One region of the Stenotrophomonas sp. GL_101 genome, then DNA from elsewhere that is predicted to be linked to it. Evidence: riboswitches for the same ligand, from Rfam matches in the RefSeq annotation. Region 1 holds a riboswitch; the other holds the start of a gene.
What was found. A riboswitch is a leader RNA that binds a small molecule or an ion and turns the genes downstream of it on or off. The one in region 1 is predicted to bind thiamine pyrophosphate.
Positions count from the first base shown of each region.

Region 2: it holds a riboswitch for thiamine pyrophosphate, as region 1 does, so the genes downstream of both, thiC (phosphomethylpyrimidine synthase ThiC) here and AC3IR9_RS00825 (TonB-dependent siderophore receptor) in region 1, are expected to answer to the same signal.

Region 1 is NZ_CM174432.1:184,076-193,823, reverse strand. Features, by position in the region: gene AC3IR9_RS00845 (ATP-binding protein) at 1-1,295, opposite strand, end outside; gene AC3IR9_RS00840 (response regulator) at 1,374-2,012, shown strand; gene AC3IR9_RS00835 (glycine zipper 2TM domain-containing protein) at 2,169-2,588, shown strand; gene AC3IR9_RS00830 (phosphotransferase enzyme family protein) at 2,679-3,815, shown strand; TPP riboswitch at 3,855-3,949, shown strand; gene AC3IR9_RS00825 (TonB-dependent siderophore receptor) at 4,017-6,185, shown strand; gene pnuC (nicotinamide riboside transporter PnuC) at 6,182-6,781, shown strand; gene AC3IR9_RS00815 (phosphocholine-specific phospholipase C) at 6,797-8,875, opposite strand; gene AC3IR9_RS00810 (TonB-dependent receptor) at 8,932-9,748, opposite strand, start outside.
Region 2 is NZ_CM174432.1:3,863,944-3,873,691, reverse strand. Features, by position in the region: gene ggt (gamma-glutamyltransferase) at 1-1,122, shown strand, start outside; gene AC3IR9_RS17065 (BCCT family transporter) at 1,850-3,418, opposite strand; TPP riboswitch at 3,689-3,789, shown strand; gene thiC (phosphomethylpyrimidine synthase ThiC) at 3,884-5,761, shown strand; gene AC3IR9_RS17055 (ion channel) at 5,865-6,542, shown strand; gene AC3IR9_RS17050 (winged helix-turn-helix domain-containing protein) at 6,809-9,148, shown strand; gene AC3IR9_RS17045 (helix-turn-helix transcriptional regulator) at 9,271-9,748, shown strand, end outside.

The sequences.
Region 1 (9,748 bases):
GCCAGCCGTTCCAGCGCCTGCTCGATACTGCGGGCCGGGACGATCCGCGCATTCGGGGCCTGCTGCAGGATGTAGCCGCGCAGCCGGTCCGGGTCGGACAGCAGGACGCTGCGCCCGTCCAGGTCATCCAGGCTGAGCACCGAGGGGCTGTCGCTACCCACCACGATCACGTTGGGTACGGTGATGAACGGCTCGCTGAAAACCCAGTCCGCTCCCAGGTAGGTCGAGTCGTTGGGGATGCCCATGATCGCGTCGACATCGCCGCGACGCATCTGCTCACGCACCTCGAACCAGTCATGCGCCGGCACCTGCACCAGCTGCGCACCGACCATGCGCAGCTGGCGCAGGTAGTCGCCGGCCACCCCGCTGGGCCGGTCGGCGGCGTCGACGAATGCCAACGGTGCCGCATTCGGCGCAAAGCCCATGCGCAGCGGTGTCGACAACACGCGCTGCTCGGCCTTGTCCAGGATCAACCGCGACTGGCCCGACCACTGCAGCGGCGTCAGCCACGGCGTGGACAGGGCGTCCCGCTCGGCCCGCGTCAATTGCCCGAGCACGTTGTCCATGGCCTCCACCAAGGGCTGGTTGGCGGTGGGCACGCCGAAGTGCAGGCGCTCCGGTGGCAGGTCGCTGGGCCGCAGCAGGCTGACCGTGCCCAACCCGTGCTGGGCGATCAGCGCGCTGGCCACGTGGGCGTTGCCGATGTACACGTCGGCGGTGTTGCGGCCGACCATGTTCAAGGCGGTCAGGGTATCGGTCGCGGTTACCTGCAGCGCCCCGGGGAAGCGCGCGCGGACCTGCTGGCCGGTGACGAAGTCCTGCTCGGCCACCACGCGCAGCCCGCGCAGGTCCGGATCGGTCGAGGTGCGGGTGTCCTGCGGGCGCCCCACCACCGCCAGGGGCGCATCGAAGTAGGCGCGGGTGTAGACCATGCAGCGCGCGCGGTCGGGGGTCAGGGTGACGTTCATCACCACATCGACGTCGCCCCGGCAGGCGGCGTCGAGCACCTCGCCCCAACTGCGGTACATGCGCACGTCCACCCGTACGCCCAGCCGCCGTGCGAGCAGGCTGAGGTAGTCGTAACCCAGTCCTTGTGGACGGCCGTCACGAACCGACTCGAACGGCGGCCAGCCGCTGTCGTACAGGCCCAGGATGATGGTAGGGTGCCGACCAAGCCACTCGCGCTGCAGCGGTGAAAGCGACGGAGCGGCACCAGCGGCCTGCTCTGCTGCAGCCAGCGGCGGCACGAGGGCCAGGACCATCAGCACCAGCCAGCGGACAACCGGGGTACGCATGCGGTCTTATCTCCGTAGAATGATGTCTCCACCACGGCACGGCCCGCGCGGCGTCCACCTCCGTCAGCATACTAGTCCATGACCCTGCGCATCATCATTGCCGACGACCACCCGGTGGTCCGGATCGGCACCAAGGCGGTGATCGAATCCAGTGGCGTGGGCGTCGTGGTGGCCGAGGCCAGCAGCGCCGACGAACTACTCGACGCACTGGCCACGCACGCGTGCGACATGCTGGTCACCGATTACTCGATGCCCGGCAGCCAGCATGCTGACGGCTTCACCATGATCGGCCTGATCCGCCGCCGCTTCCCGGACCTGCCGGTGCTGATGCTGAGCGTGTCCAACAACCTGGCGATCCTGCGCATGGTGGCCTCCACCGGCGTGCTGGGGCTGGTGGACAAGACCTCCTCGATGGAAGAGCTGCCGGTGGCGATCCAGACGGTGCAACGTGGCCTGCCTTACATCAGCCGCACGTTGAAGGAGCGCATTGACGCAATCGGCACCAACGCCGTCGATGAGACCGGCACCAAACCGCTGTCACCACGCGAAGTGGAAGTGCTGCGCCTGCTCGGCAGCGGCCTGACGGTCAAGCAGATCGCGTTGCAGCTGCACAAGAGCGTGAGCACCATCAGCCGGCAGAAGGGCGATGCCATGCTCAAGCTGGGGCTGAAGGGCGATGCGGAGCTGTTTGACTACCTGCGCGACAGCGAAATCTGAAGCCCGGCCCACGCGGTGCCCGGCGGCGCGCGCATTTTCAGCGTCGCTTCATGCCGATTGCTCTTAGATGAATGCGCGTCCCCGCCCCGCTGGCAAGGCAATGTTCCGGCAATGTCCAGCGGCGAGCGTGGCAAGCATCCGACAGGAGAACCGACCATGTTCAACAGTTCCGCACTCAGCCTTCGTGGCCTGGCCATCGCGCTGGCCCTCACCGCGGGCCTGGCCACCCTTGGCGATGCCAATGCCATGTCCCGGAAGGACAAGCGCACCGTGGTCGGCGCCGTGGTGGGCGGCGTGGCCGGGCACCTGCTCTCCAACGGTGACACCGCAGCCACCGTGGGCGGCGCGGTGGCCGGTGGCGCGATCGGCAACCTGACCACCCGCGACAACCGCGACAACCGCGATCACCGCGATCACCGCTATGACCGTCGTTACGACGACCGCCGCCAGGATCGCCGCTACAGCTACGACCGCGGTTACGACCGTGGCCATGATCGCCGCTACGAGCGCAGCCGCTGGGAACGCGAACAGCGCGACCGCCGCGATTGGGATCGCCGCCACGGGCGCGGGTGGTAAACAGACCACGCTGAACCGGCCGGGGGCGTCAGCGCACACGCGGTACCCTGACGCCCCCGGCGCCGCACCGCATGTCCCGATCCCCTTGCCATGACCCACACTCCCCACCGCGTCCAAGGCCTCAACAACGATGCGGTGGCCGCCGATTGGCCGCCGATCAGCGCAGCTGAAATCGCCTGGTTGCAGACCCGATACCCGCCGTTGGGCGGCCACTGCCAGCTGCTCTGGCACAGCCCGCGCCCGTTGTCGGCCGCTGCGATCGTGGCCACGGCCCAGGGCACGTTCTTCCTCAAGCGCCACCATCGCAGCGTGCGCGATGCCACCGGCCTGAGCGAAGAGCATCGTTTCATGGCCCACCTGGCGGCGGCCGGCGTGCCGGTGGTAACGGTGCTGCCCGACCACGCCGGCCAGCGCGCGGTGCAACACGGCCAGTGGACCTATGAACTGCATACCGTCGGCGCCGGCCAGGATGTTTACCGCGAGGCACATTCGTGGACCCACGCCACCGACGTGGCGCACGCGCACCACGCCGGGCGCATGCTCGCCACGCTGCACCAGGCCGCGGCGTCCTACACGGCGCCCCAGCGCAGTACCCACCTGCTGGTGGCCCGCGACGACCTGATCCGCGCTGCCGATCCGGTCGCCCTGCTGACCGGCCAGCTGGCCCAACGCCCGGGACTGGCGCAGTACCTGGCGCGCACCGCCTGGCAGGACGAGCTGCATCGCATCGTGCTGCCCTGGCATGCCGGGCTGGCCGGGCGCCTGCAGGCCGAACCCCGGCTGTGGGCCCACAACGACTGGCATGTGTCCAATCTGCTGTGGCGCGGCGACGGTGACGCGGCAGCGGTGGCAACCGTGCTCGACTTCGGCCTGGCCTCGCCCACCAGCGCGCTGTTCGACCTGGCCACGGCGATCGAACGCAACGCCATCGCCTGGCTGGACGTGGCGCACGGCGAAGAGGCGGTGCGCGTGGACATCGCACTCGCCCTGCTCGACGGCTACCGGCAGGTGCTGCCGCTGTCGGCCGAGCGGGTGCAGCTGCTGGCTGACCTGCTGCCGGTGGTGCACCTCGACTTCGCCCTGTCCGAGGTGGACTATTTTGAAGGGATCACCCACTCCAGCGCGAACGCGGACGTGGCCTACCGGACCTTCCTGCTGGGCCACACGCAGTGGTTCGGCAGCCCGCACGGGCAGCGCCTGCTGGCCGCCCTGCACGCGGCGGCCTGAGCGTTGCCGAGCGGATCCCCGCCGTTTGTGGTGAAATAGCCGCTGAAGCGGGGGTGCCTGGATAACCAGGCTGAGAGAGTCCCTTGGAACCTGATCCGGTTTGCACCGGCGTAGGGAGCTTTGAGCAGCGGGCACACCTCCTTCATGGGCAGGTGCGCGCGTGCGCCGTCGCTTCGTCTCCCCCTGCTGATGACGAATCGTATGAACCGCTGCCTGCGCCCCACCCTGCTCGCCCTTGCCCTGTGCACCGCGTTGCCGCTGCATGCCCGTGACACCCCCGCGGAAGTGCCGGACCGTTCCCCCACCGAGCTTGCCGCCGTCCGCGTGCAGGCCCGGCAGGACAGCGCGACGCCCTCCCAGAGCACCAGTTTCGGCGTGGGCGACTGGAAAAGCACGCCGGCCTCGATGAACGTGCTCGACCGCCAGCTGCTGGATACCCGCCAGGTGCGCACGCTCTCCGAACTGGCCCGCAACGATGCCTCGCTCGGCGACAGTTATGCCCCGGAGGGGTATTACCAGAACATCGCGATCCGCGGCTTCGCGCTGGACACCGCCACCGGCTACCGCTTCAACGGCCTGAGCATCGCCGGCGAACAACGCCTGGCGCTGGAAAACATCCAGCAGGTGGAGGTGCTCAAGGGCGAGGCCGGGCTGGCCGCCGGGGTGATGGCGCCGGGCGGCATCATCAACTACGTGGGCAAGCGCCCGGCCGAGGTGCGCAACCTCACCCTGGGCACCGATTCGGAAGGCTCGCGCTACGCCGCCGTCGATGTCGGCCACTGGCTGACGCCGCGCATCGGGGTGCGCTTCAACGCCGCCTGGGATGCCAGCGATTCGTACATCGACAACGCCGACGGCCGCCGCAACTTCTACTCCCTGGCCACCGACTGGCTGATCGGCGAGCACGGCAAGCTTGAGGTGGACGCCAACTACCAGACCAGCGCGCAGCGCTCGGCGTCGGGCTACCAGCTGCTGGGGGCCACCGTACTGCCGCGCCAGGTGCGCCGTTCGCGCATGCTCGGCCACCAGCCGTGGCAGCAGCCGGTGGGCATCGACAGCACCAACATCACCGCACTGCACACCTACGATTTCAGTCCCCGCTGGCAGTCGCGGGTATCGGCCAGCCACAGCCGCACGGTGATCGACGACAACGTCGCCTTCGCCTATGGCTGCTACTACGCCGCCGGCTGCGCCGATGGCAGCGTGCCGGGCAACTATTTCGCGCCCAACGGCGACTACGACATCTACGACTACCGCAGCCCCGACGACACCCGTCGCAACCAGGAAGTGCGCGCCGAGCTGCGCGGCAGCTTCACCACCGGCGCGGTCGACCACCAGCTGAGCGTGGGCGCCGATGGCTTCCGGCGTACCGTGGACAAGCGCCTGAACGTCAACGAGTACGTGGGCACGGCCAACATCTACGATGCGCAGGTGCCGGCATTCGCGCCGTCGCCGCTGGTGCCCGGCGCATCCGCGCGCCGCCTGGACAGCCGCCAGGACGCGCTGTTCGTGCTGGACCGCATCGGCCTGGGCGAGTGGGAATGGCTGGCCGGCGGCCGCTTCGTGCGCCTGGACGAACGCGCCTATGACAAGCGTGGCACTCCCGAGCGCCGCAGCCGCCTGTCGCGGTTCCTGCCGCAGACCGCGCTGATGTGGAAGGCCACCGACAGCGTCACCGCCTACGCCAGTTACGTGCGCGGCATTTCGCTGGGCCAGGAGGCGCCGTTCTGGACCTCCAACGACGGTGCCTACCTGCCGCCGGTGCAATCGCGCCAGCTCGAAATGGGCGTGAAGTACGCCCGCGGCGATGCATGGACCCTGGGCGCGGCGCTGTTCCGCACCGGCCAGCCGTTCCAGTACGCCAAGCCCGATGACAGCGACGCCGGCTACACCTTCGTGCAGGAAGGCCAGCAGACCCATACCGGGCTGGAGCTGACCGCCAACGGCCAGCTCTCCGACGCATTGCGGATCACCGCCAGCGCCAGCGTGCTGCAGGCCCGCGCGCGCAACGCCGGCACGGCCGCCTACGACGGCCACCAGCTGGTCAACGTGCCCAAGGCGCGTGCGGCGGTACACGTGGATTACCAGCTGCCGTTCGCGACCGGCCTGGCGGTTACCGGCGGCTGGCGCTATGCCTCTTCCAATGCCGCCACGGTGGATGGCAGCGTGCGCGTGCCCAGCTACCACGTGGTCGATGCCGGGCTGCGCTTCCAGCAGCAGCTGCGCGACCGCGCGGTGACCTGGAACCTGTCGGTGGACAACGTGTTCAACCGGTTTTACTGGCGCGATACCGGCAGCAGCTATGGCGACTACTACCTGTTCGCCGGCGCACCGCGGCAGGCGCGCCTGTCGGTGACGTTCGCGCTATGAACCCGGCCGTCCTGGAATGGTCGGCGGTGGCCTGCAGCATCCTAGGCGTGTGGCTGATGGCCCGGCGGCGGATGCTCGCCTGGCCGGTCGGCCTGGTGTCGGTGGCGCTGTATGCGCTGGTGTTCGCCGAGGCCCGGCTGTACTCGGACACGCTGCTGCAGGTGGTGTTCGGCGGCTTCCTGGTCTATGGCTGGGCCAGCTGGCGCCGGCACGCGCAGCAGGACGGGCAGATCGTCATCGCGCCGCTGTCGCGCACCCGCCTGCTGCGTGACGTGGGCATCGGCGTGCTGTTCGGCATCGCGCTGGGCGCGGCCATGCACACCTACACCAACGCCGCGCTGCCGTGGCTGGATGCCATGCTGGCCGCGCTCAGCCTGGTGGCGCAGTGGTGGCAGGCGCGCCGCCACGTTGCCACGTGGTGGCTGTGGATCCTGGTGGACGTGGTCTACGTGGGCATGTACGTGGTCAAGTCGCTCACCGTGACCGCCGCGCTGTACGTGGTGTTCGTGGGGCTGGCGGTGATGGGGTTGCGGGCGTGGACGGCAGCCGGCAGGACCGGCACCACCGCCCTTGACGGCATTCAGCCGCGCACATGACCGGTTCGCGCCCGGTCAGCCCGGTTCAATGCGCATCGGCTCGGCCCCCATCGCCGGGTCGGTGCTGCCCGGGCGGCCATCTTCGACGCGACCGGCCAGGCGCTGCGACGCACCGGGCTGCTGCAGCCGAAGGTCGTACCAGCCTGCGGTGGGCACGGCATCCCACAGGATCTCCACGCTGCCCTGGGCGGCCAGCTGCAACTGGCGCTCCGGCATTTTGCCGGCGTAGGCGCCAGCGCTGACGGTGACCGCCTGTGCGGTATGCGCCGGGTTGTGCAGGCGCAGGCGCAGGCCGGCATCGGAGCGATCCACCCGCGCGACCAGCGGCACAACAGCACCGGCAGCGCCCTGATAGCGGCGATGGAAGCCATTGGGCCCGAGCAGCCAGAGGTCGTAACCGTGGGTGGCATCCAGCGTCCAGCGCCCTTCCAGTGGCGTCCCTGGCAGCAGCGTGTAGCGGCGCGGGATCGCCTGCAGCTGCAGGCAGTCATAGACCTGCAGCACCGCCGGGGCGCCTTCGCAGCCCAGCGTGAGCTGCACGCTGCCGGCCACCACGGCGACCGTGGCCTGCGGGTGGTAGGGCAGCGCGCGTGCCGGGCGCACGCCGGGTTCCTGCTGCGCCAGCAACTGCGCCTCCGGCCGGGTCGGCAGCGTGCGCCCGGGCAATGCCGCCGCACGCGCGGCGGTGTCGGCGGTGGGCGGCAGCGAGGCGATGAAGGGGCGGTGGTCGCTGTGGGTGAAGTCGAACGCGCCGGTGAGATCACCGCAGACCGCGCGCCGCCACGGCGACAGGTCCGGTGCGGCGACACCGAAGCGACGTTCGATCAAGCGGATCACCGAGGTGTGGTCGTACACCTGCGAATCGACCCAGCCACCGCGACTCCACGGCGAAATCACGTACAGCGGGACGCGCGGACCCAGCCCGTAGGGGCGGCCGCGCAGCGCGAGCGGGTCGGCTTTTTCATTGCCCGGCGAGGGCAGCTGATGGTATTCGCCCTCGGTGGATACCGACGACGCACCGGCCAGCCCGCCAGCGGCGGATGGATCGCGCGATGGCGGTGCCGGTGGCGGCATGTGGTCGAAGAAGCCGTCGTTTTCATCGAACATCAGCAGCAGCGCGGTACGGCTCCAGACCTGCGGGTCGGCGGTCAGCGCATCCAGCACGCGCGCGGTATACGCCGCCCCCTGCGCCGGGCTGGACGGCCCGGGATGCTCGCTGCCGGCAGCATCGGCGATGATGAAACTGACCTGCGGCAGCTGCCCCTTGAGCACGTCCTCGCGCAGCTGCGCCAAGCCGCGCGTACTGACCCCGCGTTCGCGCAACGCGGCATCGTGGCCGGGTGCGCCACGCCATGCCTGGCGGAACGGCTGGAACCCGGCCAGCGGGTTGTCGGTGAAGTTGTCGGCCATGTCCTGGTAGATGCGCCAGTCCACGCCGGCCTGCTGCAGGCGCTCGACGTAGGTGGTCCAGGTGTACGACGCGGGATGCCCGCCCAGCTCGGGGAAATTGTCATGCGAGTTGGCCACCGCCGGGCCGCCGCCACCGGCGAGCGGATCGTTGTGCCCGCTCCACAGGAACAGCCGGTTGGGATTGGTGCCGGCCTGCATCGCGCAGTGGTAGGCATCGCACACGGTGAAGGCATCGGCCAGCGCGAACTGGAACGGCATGTCAGCGCGGCCGAAATAGCCCATCGCGTGGTCCTGCTTGGCCGCCGGCCAGTGCGCCATGCGCCCGTGGTCCCAGGCCCGCTGCGCATCCGGCCAGGTGTGCGGGGTGCCCTCCACGCGCATGTGGCCGAAGTGCGCGGCGGTATCCAGTGCGAACGGCGCGATGGTCCCGGTACCGGCCGCATTGGGCTGCAGCCACAGCGTGCGCGGCGGCTGGCCCGGGCCAAGCGGCGCGGCCGGTGCAACGAAGCGATCACCGAAGCCGCGCACGCCGGCCAGCGTGCCGAAGTAATGGTCGAACGACCGGTTCTCCTGCATGAACACCACGATGTGCTGCACATCGTCCAGGCTGCGGCTACGCGCATCCGGCGCGATCGCGGCCGCCCGGGCGATGCTCGGCAGCAGCGCGGCGAAGCCGCCGGCCATGCCGGCCTGCAGCAACCGGCGGCGTCCAGGGTCCGCTACGCGCCGGCGCTCATCGCTCACAGGTCGACCCGTACCGAGAAGCCCAGCGTGCGCGGCGCGCCGATGAAGGCCGCGTTGCTGCCGTCCACGCCGGCCAGGTACTTGCGATCAGTGAGGTTGCTGACCACCAGGTTCGCACCCACCCCCTTCAGCTTGGGCGACAGCTGCTGCAGGTCGAAGCCGATATTGGCGTTGAACACCGTGGCCGACGGCAGCCGCGCGCTGTTGGCGGCATTGAGGTAGCGCTCGCCCAGGTAGCGTCCGGACACACCGAAGTTCCAGCGTTCGCCCTGCCAGTCGGCCGATACCACCAGGGTGTGGCGCGGCTGGCCGATCACCTGCGCACCGTCGACGATGCCCAGTTCGGTATCGCGCGCGACATTGCCACTGCCCAGGTACTTGGACCGGTTGTAGGTATAGGCCCCGTTGAGGCGCCAGCCGCTGTCCCAGCCATAGCCCAGCGCGGCTTCCACGCCGTTGCTTTCCACGCCACCGAAGTTCTCGTAGACGCCGTCGGTTTCGTCCAGGTAGTCGATGCCGTCGGCCAGGCGCGCCGGCAGGTAGACGATGCGGTTGTCGAACTTGATGTTGTACACGGTGATCGCGCCGGTCAACGGCCAGCGGCTGATGCGCAGGCCCAGCTCGATGTTGTCGGCCGTTTCCGGCTCGACCCGGGCAAAGCGCTGCGCATCGGTTTCACCGAGAACCCCGGACGGGATCGCGGCGAAGTTCTGCGAGTAGCCACCGAACAGCTCCAGCCCATCCACCGGCAAGGTCCAGGTCGCGCCCGCCGACAGCAGTGGATCGGAGCGGGAATCGGAGCGCACGTTTTCG
Region 2 (9,748 bases), 1.1 Mb from region 1:
CAGTTCACCGTGGATGGCCATGCGCCACGCAAGGGTGAGATGTGGAAGAACCCCAACCTGGCCAACACCCTGGAGCAGATCGCGCAGGGCGGGCGGGATGCGTTCTACAAGGGCGACATCGCGCGCACCATCGGCAGCTACTTCAAGGCCAACGGTGGTTACCTGAGCTACGACGACCTGGCCAGCCACCACGGTGAGTGGGTCGAGCCGGTCAGCAGCAACTATCGCGGTTACGACGTGTGGGAGTTGCCGCCGAACAGCCAGGGCATTGCCGCGCTGCAGATCCTCAATGTGCTCGAGGGCTACGACTTCTCCAAGATCGCCTTCGGCTCTCCCGAGCACGTGCATCTGTTCGTGGAGGCCAAGAAGCTGGCCTTCGCCGACCGCGCGCGCTTCTATGCCGACATGGCGTTCCAGCCGGCGCCGGTGGACAAGCTCATTTCCAAGGGCTACGCGGCCGAGCGGCGCAAACTGATTTCCATGGACAAGGCGCTGCGCGAGGTGCAGCCGGGCACGCCCAAACAGCTGCAGGAAGGCGACACGATCTACATGACCGTAGCCGACGCGGACGGCATGATGGTGTCGCTGATTCAGTCCAACTACCGTGGCATGGGCAGCGGCATGGCGCCGCCGGGGCTGGGCTTCATCCTGCAGGATCGCGGTGAGATGTTCGTGCTGCAGAAGGACCATCCGAACGGCTACGCGCCGGGCAAACGACCGTTCCAGACCATCATTCCCGCGTTCGTGACCAAGGGCGGCAAGCCGTGGATGAGCTTCGGGGTGATGGGCGGGGCGATGCAGCCGCAGGGCCATGCGCAGATCGTGATGAACATGGTCGACTTCGGCATGAACCTGCAGGAAGCCGGCGATGCGCCGCGCATCCAGCATGAAGGCTCGACCGAGCCGACCGGACAGGCCACTGCGATGAGCGACGGTGGCGAGGTCAACCTGGAAACCGGCTTCCCGTATGAAACCGTGCGTGCGCTGATGCGCAAGGGCCATCGGGTGGTATTCGCCGATGGCCCGTACGGTGGCTACCAGGCGATCCTGCGCGACCCGGACACCGGCGTGTATTACGGCGCCTCGGAAAGCCGCAAGGATGGGCAGGCTGCGGGGTACTGAGGTAACGCCAACACAAAGCAGGAGCGATCTTCGATCAGGTGCGCCGCGCGCGTCCGGGGCCCCTTGGCGGCCGGCAGACCCTTGTGCAACTGTCCCCCGGCCGACGCCTGCGGCGCCGGCCTCCTCCTTTATTTTGCCAAGGACCTGCCGGCCGCCAAGGGGCTCGGCTTGCGGGACGTGAAGAGCGGCATCCACGCATGGCATGGATCTACGGCCGCCGGGGAGCTCCGCACGCGGGCACCGATGCCCGGGTGCCGGTAGGTCACCACCGTTGGTGGTGACGCTTTGCGCCGACAGCCTCCTCGTTTGGGCGTGCCGCGAGCGTCGGGGGCCCCTTGGCGGCCAGCAGACCCTTGTGCAAATGTCCCCCGGCCGCCTGCGGCGCCCTCCTCCTTTATTTTGCCAAGGATCTGCTGGCCGCCAAGGGGCTCGGCTTGCGGTGCGCGAAGGGTGCTATCCACGGATGGTGTGGATCTACGGCCGCCGGGGTGCTCCGCACGCGGTCACCGATGCCCGCGTGCCGGTAGGTCACCACCGTTGGTGGTGACGCTCCCCCCACGCCTGCGTGGCCAGAATGCTGGCAGGCCAAAAGAAGCATGTTTTTGCCCTGCCTTCCGCAAGCCTATCGGCTGCGAAGCGGCCCGAACGCGCGCAGCATGCCCGAACGAAGCCGTAAGCCGACCAACGGTCGGCTTCACGGTTGCGCAGGTTACCGGGTGCGCGCCCGCTACGGCGCCCGCGCGGCCTCGTCGCGGGTTTCTTCCTGCGCGGCGATTTCGCGCTCTATCCAGGCGTCCATCATGTGTCGCGCGCGCTGCGCGCGGCGACGCTGCAAGGCATATTCCATGTCCAGCACGCGGTACAGCGACCACATCACCAGCAGCATCAACAGGGCAAACGGTAGTGCGGCAATGGTGATCATGCCCTGCAGTGCATCCAGGCCGCCGGCCAGTAGCAGTGCACCGGCAATCAACGCAATCGCCACCCCCCAGGCCATCTTGCGCGACAGCGGCGGCTCGCCGGCTTCATCGGTGGACATGGTGGCCAGCACCAGCACTGCGGAATCGGCCGAGGTCACAAAGAAGATCACCAGCAGCACCAGCGCCACTACCGACAACACGGTCGGCATCGGCAGGCTGTCGAACATCGTGAACAACACGGTTTCATAGCCGTTGCCCAGCGCCTGGACCAGGTCGACGTGGCCGAAAATCTGCGACCACAGCGCCGTGCCGCCAAACACCGAGAACCACAGGAAGCCGAGCACGCTCGGCGCGATCACCACGCCCAGCACGAACTCGCGGATGCTGCGCCCACGCGAGACCCGCGCGATGAACGAGCCTACGAACGGGGCCCAGGCGATCCACCACGCCCAGTAGAAGATCGTCCAGTCCGCCACCCATGTGCTGCCCGAGAACGGCGACATGCGCAGGCTCATCGTCACCAGCTGGTTGAGGTAGGAACCCAGGGTGGTGGTGAACGTGTCGAAGATGAAGCCGGTCGGCCCCAGCACCAGTATCAGGGCCAGCAGCAGCGCGGCCAACCCCAGGTTGAAGTTGGACAGCCACTTGATGCCGCGGTGCACGCCGCTGGTGGTCGAGGCCATGTAGAGCACGAACGCGACGGCAATGATGGTGAGCTGCACGGCGGGCGAGGAGCGGATGCCGAACACCCGCTCGATGCCGGCGGCAATCTGGATGGTGCCAAAGCCCAGCGTGGTGGCCACGCCGATGGCCGTTGCCACCACGGCGGCCACGTTCACCACCGTGCCGATCCAGCCGCGATGATGGCGGCCGATCAGCGGCTGCAGCAGGTCACTGATCAACCCACGGCCATTGCGGTTGAACTGGAACCACGCCATTGCCAGCCCGATCAGTGCGTAGATGGCCCACGGGTGCAGGCCCCAATGGAAGAAGGCGTAGCGCATCGATGCACGTGCCGCGTCCATGCTCTGCGGCGCCAGCCCTTCGGGCGGCTTGACGAAGTGCGAGATCGGCTCGGCGGCGCCCCAGAACACCAGGCCGATGCCCATGCCCGCAGCGAACAGCATCGACATCCAGCTGGCATTGGAAAAATCCGGCTCGGCATCTTCACCGCCGATGCGCAACGAACCGAAACGGCCGAACGCCAGGTACATCAGGAACGACAACGTGATGAACACCACCAGCAGGTACAGCCAGCCGGTGCTCTTGATGATGGGTGTCAGGCCGCTCTGGATGACGGCATTGAACGGGCCGGGCGCGATCCCGGCCAGCAGCACCAGAACAATGACCAGTGCGATGGAAATACGAAACACCATGCAGGAGTTTCTCCGAACAAATGGGGCGAGCGAATGCTTGCAGTCTCCAGCGGCACAACGGCGACAACTGGGGCGATTCAAGCCGGTCGATGCCGGACTGTGCGGGTGGCCAGAACAGGGGCTCTGGTCGGGCGGTGGGAAGCAACAGGGCGTATACCGCGCCGCAACATTCTAGTCCAGGCAGCGTCAGGGCGTTGTTCACGCGCACGCCGGAGCAAGGCAATCGCCCGCTGTCCGGCGGCTACCGTGGTGTCGTTTGTGGTCTAATTCGCCCCGAAGCGGGGGTACCGCGGCCACATGGCCAAGGTTGAGACAGTCCCTTCGAACCTGATCCGGTTGATACCGGCGTAGGAAGCTTCGCAACTGCAGATGCACTGCGCCGCAGGGCTACCGTGCCCGGTGACCGCCCGCAATCCGTCTGCCGTGCGCCGCCGCTTCGTCCCCGACCTTTTTGGACGATGCCCGATGAACGCACAGCCTTCCGCCCTGCAGCAACAGGCCCAGCAACTCTCCGAGTCGGTGACCCGCCCGATTCCAGGGTCGCGCAAGATCCACGTGCCCGGTTCGCGCAGCGACCTGCAGGTGCCGATGCGCGAGATCGTGCTGACCCGCACGCCCACGCTGTTCGGCGGCGAGGAGAACGCGCCGGTGACCGTCTATGACACCTCCGGGCCCTATACCGACCCGCAGGCGAGCATCGATCTCTCGGTGGGGCTGGCGCCCTTGCGCGCCGGCTGGGTGGCCGAGCGTGGCGACACCGAACTGCTGACCGGCCTGAGCTCGACCTTTGGCCGCTCGCGCGAAACCGATGCGCGCCTGGACGCGGTGCGGTTCCCATCGCGCATTACCCCGCGTCGTGCCATGGCCGGGGCCAATGTCACCCAGATGCACTATGCGCGGCGCGGCATCATCACCCCGGAAATGGAATTCGTGGCGATCCGCGAGAACCAGCGCATCGAAGCGATCCGCGATGCGGCCCTGCTGAAGCAGCACCCCGGGGAGTCGTTTGGCGCCTCCCTGCCGAAGATCATCACCCCGGCGTTCGTGCGCGATGAAATCGCCCGCGGCCGCGCCGTGTTACCCAACAACATCAACCACCCGGAAAGCGAACCGATGATCATCGGGCGCAATTTCCTGACCAAGATCAACGCCAACATCGGCAACAGTGCGGTGTCCTCGGGTATTGCCGAAGAAGTGGAGAAGCTGGTCTGGGCGATCCGCTGGGGTGGCGACACGGTGATGGACCTGTCCACCGGCAAGCACATCCACGAGACGCGTGAGTGGATCATCCGCAATTCGCCGGTCGCCATCGGCACCGTGCCGATCTACCAGGCGTTGGAGAAGGTGGACGGTCGTGCCGAGGCGCTGACCTGGGAGATCTTCCGCGACACCCTCATCGAGCAGGCCGAACAGGGCGTGGACTACTTCACCATCCATGCCGGCGTGCTGCTGCGCTATGTGCCGCTCACCGCACGACGCGTCACCGGCATCGTCTCGCGCGGCGGCAGCATCCTGGCCAAGTGGTGCCTGGCCCACCACAAGGAGAATTTCCTCTACACGCACTTCGAGGACATCTGCGAGATCATGAAGGCCTACGATGTGACCTTCTCGCTCGGCGATGGCCTGCGCCCCGGGTGCATCGCCGATGCCAACGACGCCGCGCAGTTCGGTGAGCTGGAAACGCTTGGCGAACTGACGAAAATCGCATGGAAGCACGACGTGCAGACCATGATCGAAGGGCCCGGCCACGTGCCGATGCAGCTGATCAAGGAAAACATGGACAAGCAGCTGCGCGAGTGCGGCGAAGCGCCGTTCTACACGCTCGGCCCGCTCACCACCGACATCGCACCGGGCTACGACCACATCACCAGTGCGATCGGCGCGGCGATGATCGGCTGGTATGGCACGGCCATGCTCTGCTACGTCACCCCCAAGGAACATCTGGGCCTGCCCAACCGGCAGGACGTGCGCGACGGCATCATGGCCTATCGCATCGCCGCGCATGCCTCGGACCTGGCCAAGGGCCATCCCGGTGCGCAGGTGCGTGACAACGCACTGAGCAAGGCGCGTTTCGAGTTCCGCTGGGAAGACCAGTTCCACCTCGGGCTGGATCCTGAGAAGGCCAAGGAATTCCACGACGAGACGCTGCCCAAGGATGCGCACAAGCTGGCCCACTTCTGTTCGATGTGCGGGCCACACTTCTGCTCGATGAAAATCACCCAGGACGTGCGCGACTACGCGGCCGAGCATGGCCTGACCGACGATGCGGCGCTGACCGAAGGCATGGCCGACAAGTCGGCGCAGTTCCGCGATCTCGGTGCCGAGGTCTATCGCCCGCAATGACGCCCCCTGCCGGGACGGCGTCGCGCGGTCCCGGCAGGCTCATGCGGTATCGCCGGCAACCGCGCTAAGCTCGGCCCGACCGGGGACAGGCAAGGGCATCGGCATGGCGATCGCACGCACCACCAAATGGCTGGCCATCGCCCGCCGGCATCCGTCGGCGTGGTTGCTGGCCGTGCAGCTGCTGGGCGTCCTGCTGTACCCGGCGATGGACGAGGCCGGGGCCGGGCGTGCGTTGTTCGGTGCGTTCGGGATTGCGGTGCTGGGGTTGTCCCTGTGGGTGGTGCGGCGCAGCCCGCTGGGGATGTGGCTGGCCCTGCTGCTGGCCATTCCGTCGGTGGTGTTCTCCATCACCGGTGCGGTGTGGGGCAAGCCCGCACTGACCACCACCGCGCAACTGCTGGAATGCCTGTTGTACTTCTATACCGCCGGCAGCCTCACCGCCTACATGCTGCAGGACCACAAGGTCACCCGCGACGAGCTGTTCGCGGCCGGGGCGACATTCACCTTGTTGGCCTGGGCATTCGCGTTCGCCTTCTCGGTCTGCCAGCAGTGGTATCCGGGCAGTTTCCTGGCCACCAGCGAGAGCGAACTGCGCACCTGGATGGAGCTGCTTTATCTCAGCTTCAGCTTGCTGTCAGGGGTAGGGTTGAGCGATGTCGTGCCGGTGCATCCGCAGGCACGCGCCCTGGTGATGCTGGAGCAGTTTGCGGGCGTGATGTATGTGGCTCTGGTGGTTTCGCGATTGGTCGGGTTGACCATGCTGCAGCGGGGTCGCCGCTGAGGTGTGCTCGAAACTGAATCGCAGATAAAAAATTCGCGCCCGAAGGCGCGAATGCTGAAGCGATTTATGTGAATTCGTCGGCGAGAGAGAGCCTGATGTTGGCCGCACGCACAGGCGCGGTTAACCGGCATAGGCTAGTATTCGCGCGCTTCAGTGTTTTTGCGGTTTGCGCTGATGCCATGTGCGGAATCTGGCGGTTCGTTCGATCGTTTGTCGGTTGATGAAGGCTGCGTTCCTGTTCTTCTGCATTTACTCGTAACACTGGAATGATCAGCCACGTAAGTGAGACACCTTCAGCCGATGTGTTCAGGATCGGCGATTGCACCGTCACGATGTCCTCCCGCGAGGTCATGGTGCCCGGCGCGCGTCGCACCCGTCGGCTCACCCCCAAGGCATTGGGGGTACTGAAGGCGTTGCTGCGCTCGCCCGGTGCGGTGGTGACCCGCGATGAGCTGTTCGCCGAGGTGTGGCCCGATACGCTGCCTACCAACGATGTGCTCACCCAGGCCGTCACCCAGCTGCGCAAGGCATTTGCCAGCGACGATGACGCTGCGGTCTATATCGAAACCATTGCCAAGACCGGCTACCGCCTGCTGGTGCCGGTGAGTAGCGTCGATACGGTCGGCGCGATGGACGCCGGGGCGGTCGATGCCACGGTGGTTGCGCACGCTCCGATCGATCTTTCCGCGCTGCCCACGCCGGCGATGACACCGGCGGTGGCGATCGTGCCTGCCACGGTCTCCGCGCGCAGCCGCTGGCGACGTATCCGCCGTTACGTGCTGCTGGCGGTGGGCATCGGCATGCTGGTCGCGCTGCTGGTGTTGACCGCCCTGCTGCTGCAGCGGCCCACGCCGGTTGCCGCGTCCAGCGGCGTGCTCGAAGACGGCAGCCGCGTGGTCGGCAGCCCCCAGCGGCCGTATCGCCTGATTACCGCCACGGCGGGTTTCGAGACCTATCCAACGTTGTCGCCGGACGGCTCGCAGGTGGCCTACGAAGCCGACAGCAGTGCCCGTGAGGGCAGCGCCATCAAGGTGCAGACCTCCGGCAATGCACCGGCGCGGTCGCTTACCGATACACCGGATGGCTACTCGGACCGTTTCCCGACCTGGTCGCCGAACGGGCGCGATATCGCGTTCGCACGGTTTGGCCCGGGTGCAAGCTGTGAAGTACTGATTGCCAGCGCCACCGGCGGTGCGGTGCGCCATGTGACCCGCTGCGATGGCACCGAACTGCTGAGCTTCGACTGGACACCTGATGGCCACGGGCTGCTGTTCGGGTCGCTGGCAGGGCGCTTCGCCCATCGCGGCATCCGCATCCTGGACATCGCCAGTGGCCGGTGGACGGCAGTGGCCTATGACGTGGCCGCCGACAGTTTCGACTACGCCCCGCGCTATTCGCCGGATGGGCGCTGGATCGTGTTCGTACGCAACCCGCAGATCGGCGACCTGTGGCGCCTGCCTGCCGAGGGCGGCGTGCCCGAGCAGCTGACCGCCGACTCGGCAGAAATCCGTGGCTGGGCATGGCGCAGCGACAGCCGCCACATCGTCTTTGGGCGCCGCGTGGACAGCGAGGCACGGCTGTACGAACTGGACATCCAGACCCGTACCCTGCGCGATGTTGGCATCGACGATGCACAGTCCCCGGCGGTGTCGCGCAACAGCGAGATGCTGGCCTTCGTGCATCGCAAGGCGCAGTTCGGCCTGTTCCGCGTGCCGCTCAAGGACGGTCGCCCGGGCACGCCGGAGCGTCTGTTTGCCTCCAACGGGCGTGATGGCCAACCGATGCTGGCACCGGACGGGCGCCAGCTGGTGTTCACCTCCGATCGCTCCGGCAACTACGGCTTGTGGTGGGCCGACCTCGACCGGCCCGAGTCGCTGCGCCCGGTGGAAGGGCTGCGCCCGGAAACCCGCCAGGCCGCCGATTGGTCGGCTGACAGCAGCCACCTGCTGGTGTCCGGGCGCGACGGGCAGGCCAATCCGGTGATTTATGAGGTCTCCCCGCGCGATGAGCAGGTGGTGGCCTTGCCGGTTCCCGTCGCCCAGCCGTTGCAGGCGTTGTACACCGCCGACCCGGCACAGGTGCTGGTGGTCGATCGTGACGCCCGCGAGCGCATGCGGCTGTTGCTGTTTGATCGCCAGCAGACGCCGTGGGCCCTGCTGGCCAGCCTGGACGGCGTGTCGCAGGCGCGGTTCGATCCTGCCAGCCAGCGCGTCCTGTTCACCCGCCTGTCTGCCGGCGGGCTGTGGTCGGCCGATGCCCGGCTCAGCGCCGACAGCATCCAGCAGATCAGCGACGACCGTCCTACCCGCTGGCGCTATCGGACCTGGGCGGTGGCCCGCAGTGGCAGCGTCGACTATCTGTCCAACCGTACCGATTGCGCCACGCTGTTGTCGCGGATCACCGCCGGCCAGACCGACGTCGAGCACTGCCTGGATGCCGCGCGCCTCAGTGCCGGCAACGGATTCAGTGCGCAGCCCGATGGCAGCGCGTTGTATGTGGCCCTGGCGGTGGCCGATGGCGCCGACATCGGCGTGATGCCCCTGCCGACGACCGCCGCGCCGGTCTTCCCGTCGATTGCCAACGCATTGTTTTTCAAGGCGAAGTAGCCGTCGTGATTCCTTCGTATCGGCCTCGTGCCGAATTCGGATGAATCTCGTTGTTGTTTCCTGACGACACCGGCCTGATTTGGCAAAACGTTTGCCCAGTTACGGCAAACCACGGTGTAGTCATGCGTCAGCTTTCCCTCGCCGATCGCGGCCAATCGCTTTCCCTGGACAAGATCGTCGACGACGGTCCGCTGCCCACCTGCCTGGGCGTGGCCCGGCTCGGCAGCCTGCAGACCGCTGGCGCTACCTTCACCGTGTGGATGCAGCTACGTGGCAGCGCATGGGTGGAATCCAAGGAAGGACGCTTCCGCCTGCGGCAGCGCGAGTGGATCGCCTTCGAGAAGGAATCCAGGCCGATGATCCAGGCCGGGCGCGATGGGTTGTGCATCGGCCTGAGCCTGACTCCGGATGCATTGCGCGCGCTGGGTGAACTGGAAGACTGCAGCCTTTACGCCGGACGCGGCAGCATGAGCCGCGGTGAAGTGCGGGTGGCGCTGCGGTTGTGGCGCGATGTGCTGGCCAGCGGCCAGCCCGCGCAGTCGCTGCGCCCGGTGCTGCTGCACCTGGCCTCGCTGCAGCGCGTGCTCGCCACCGGCGTAC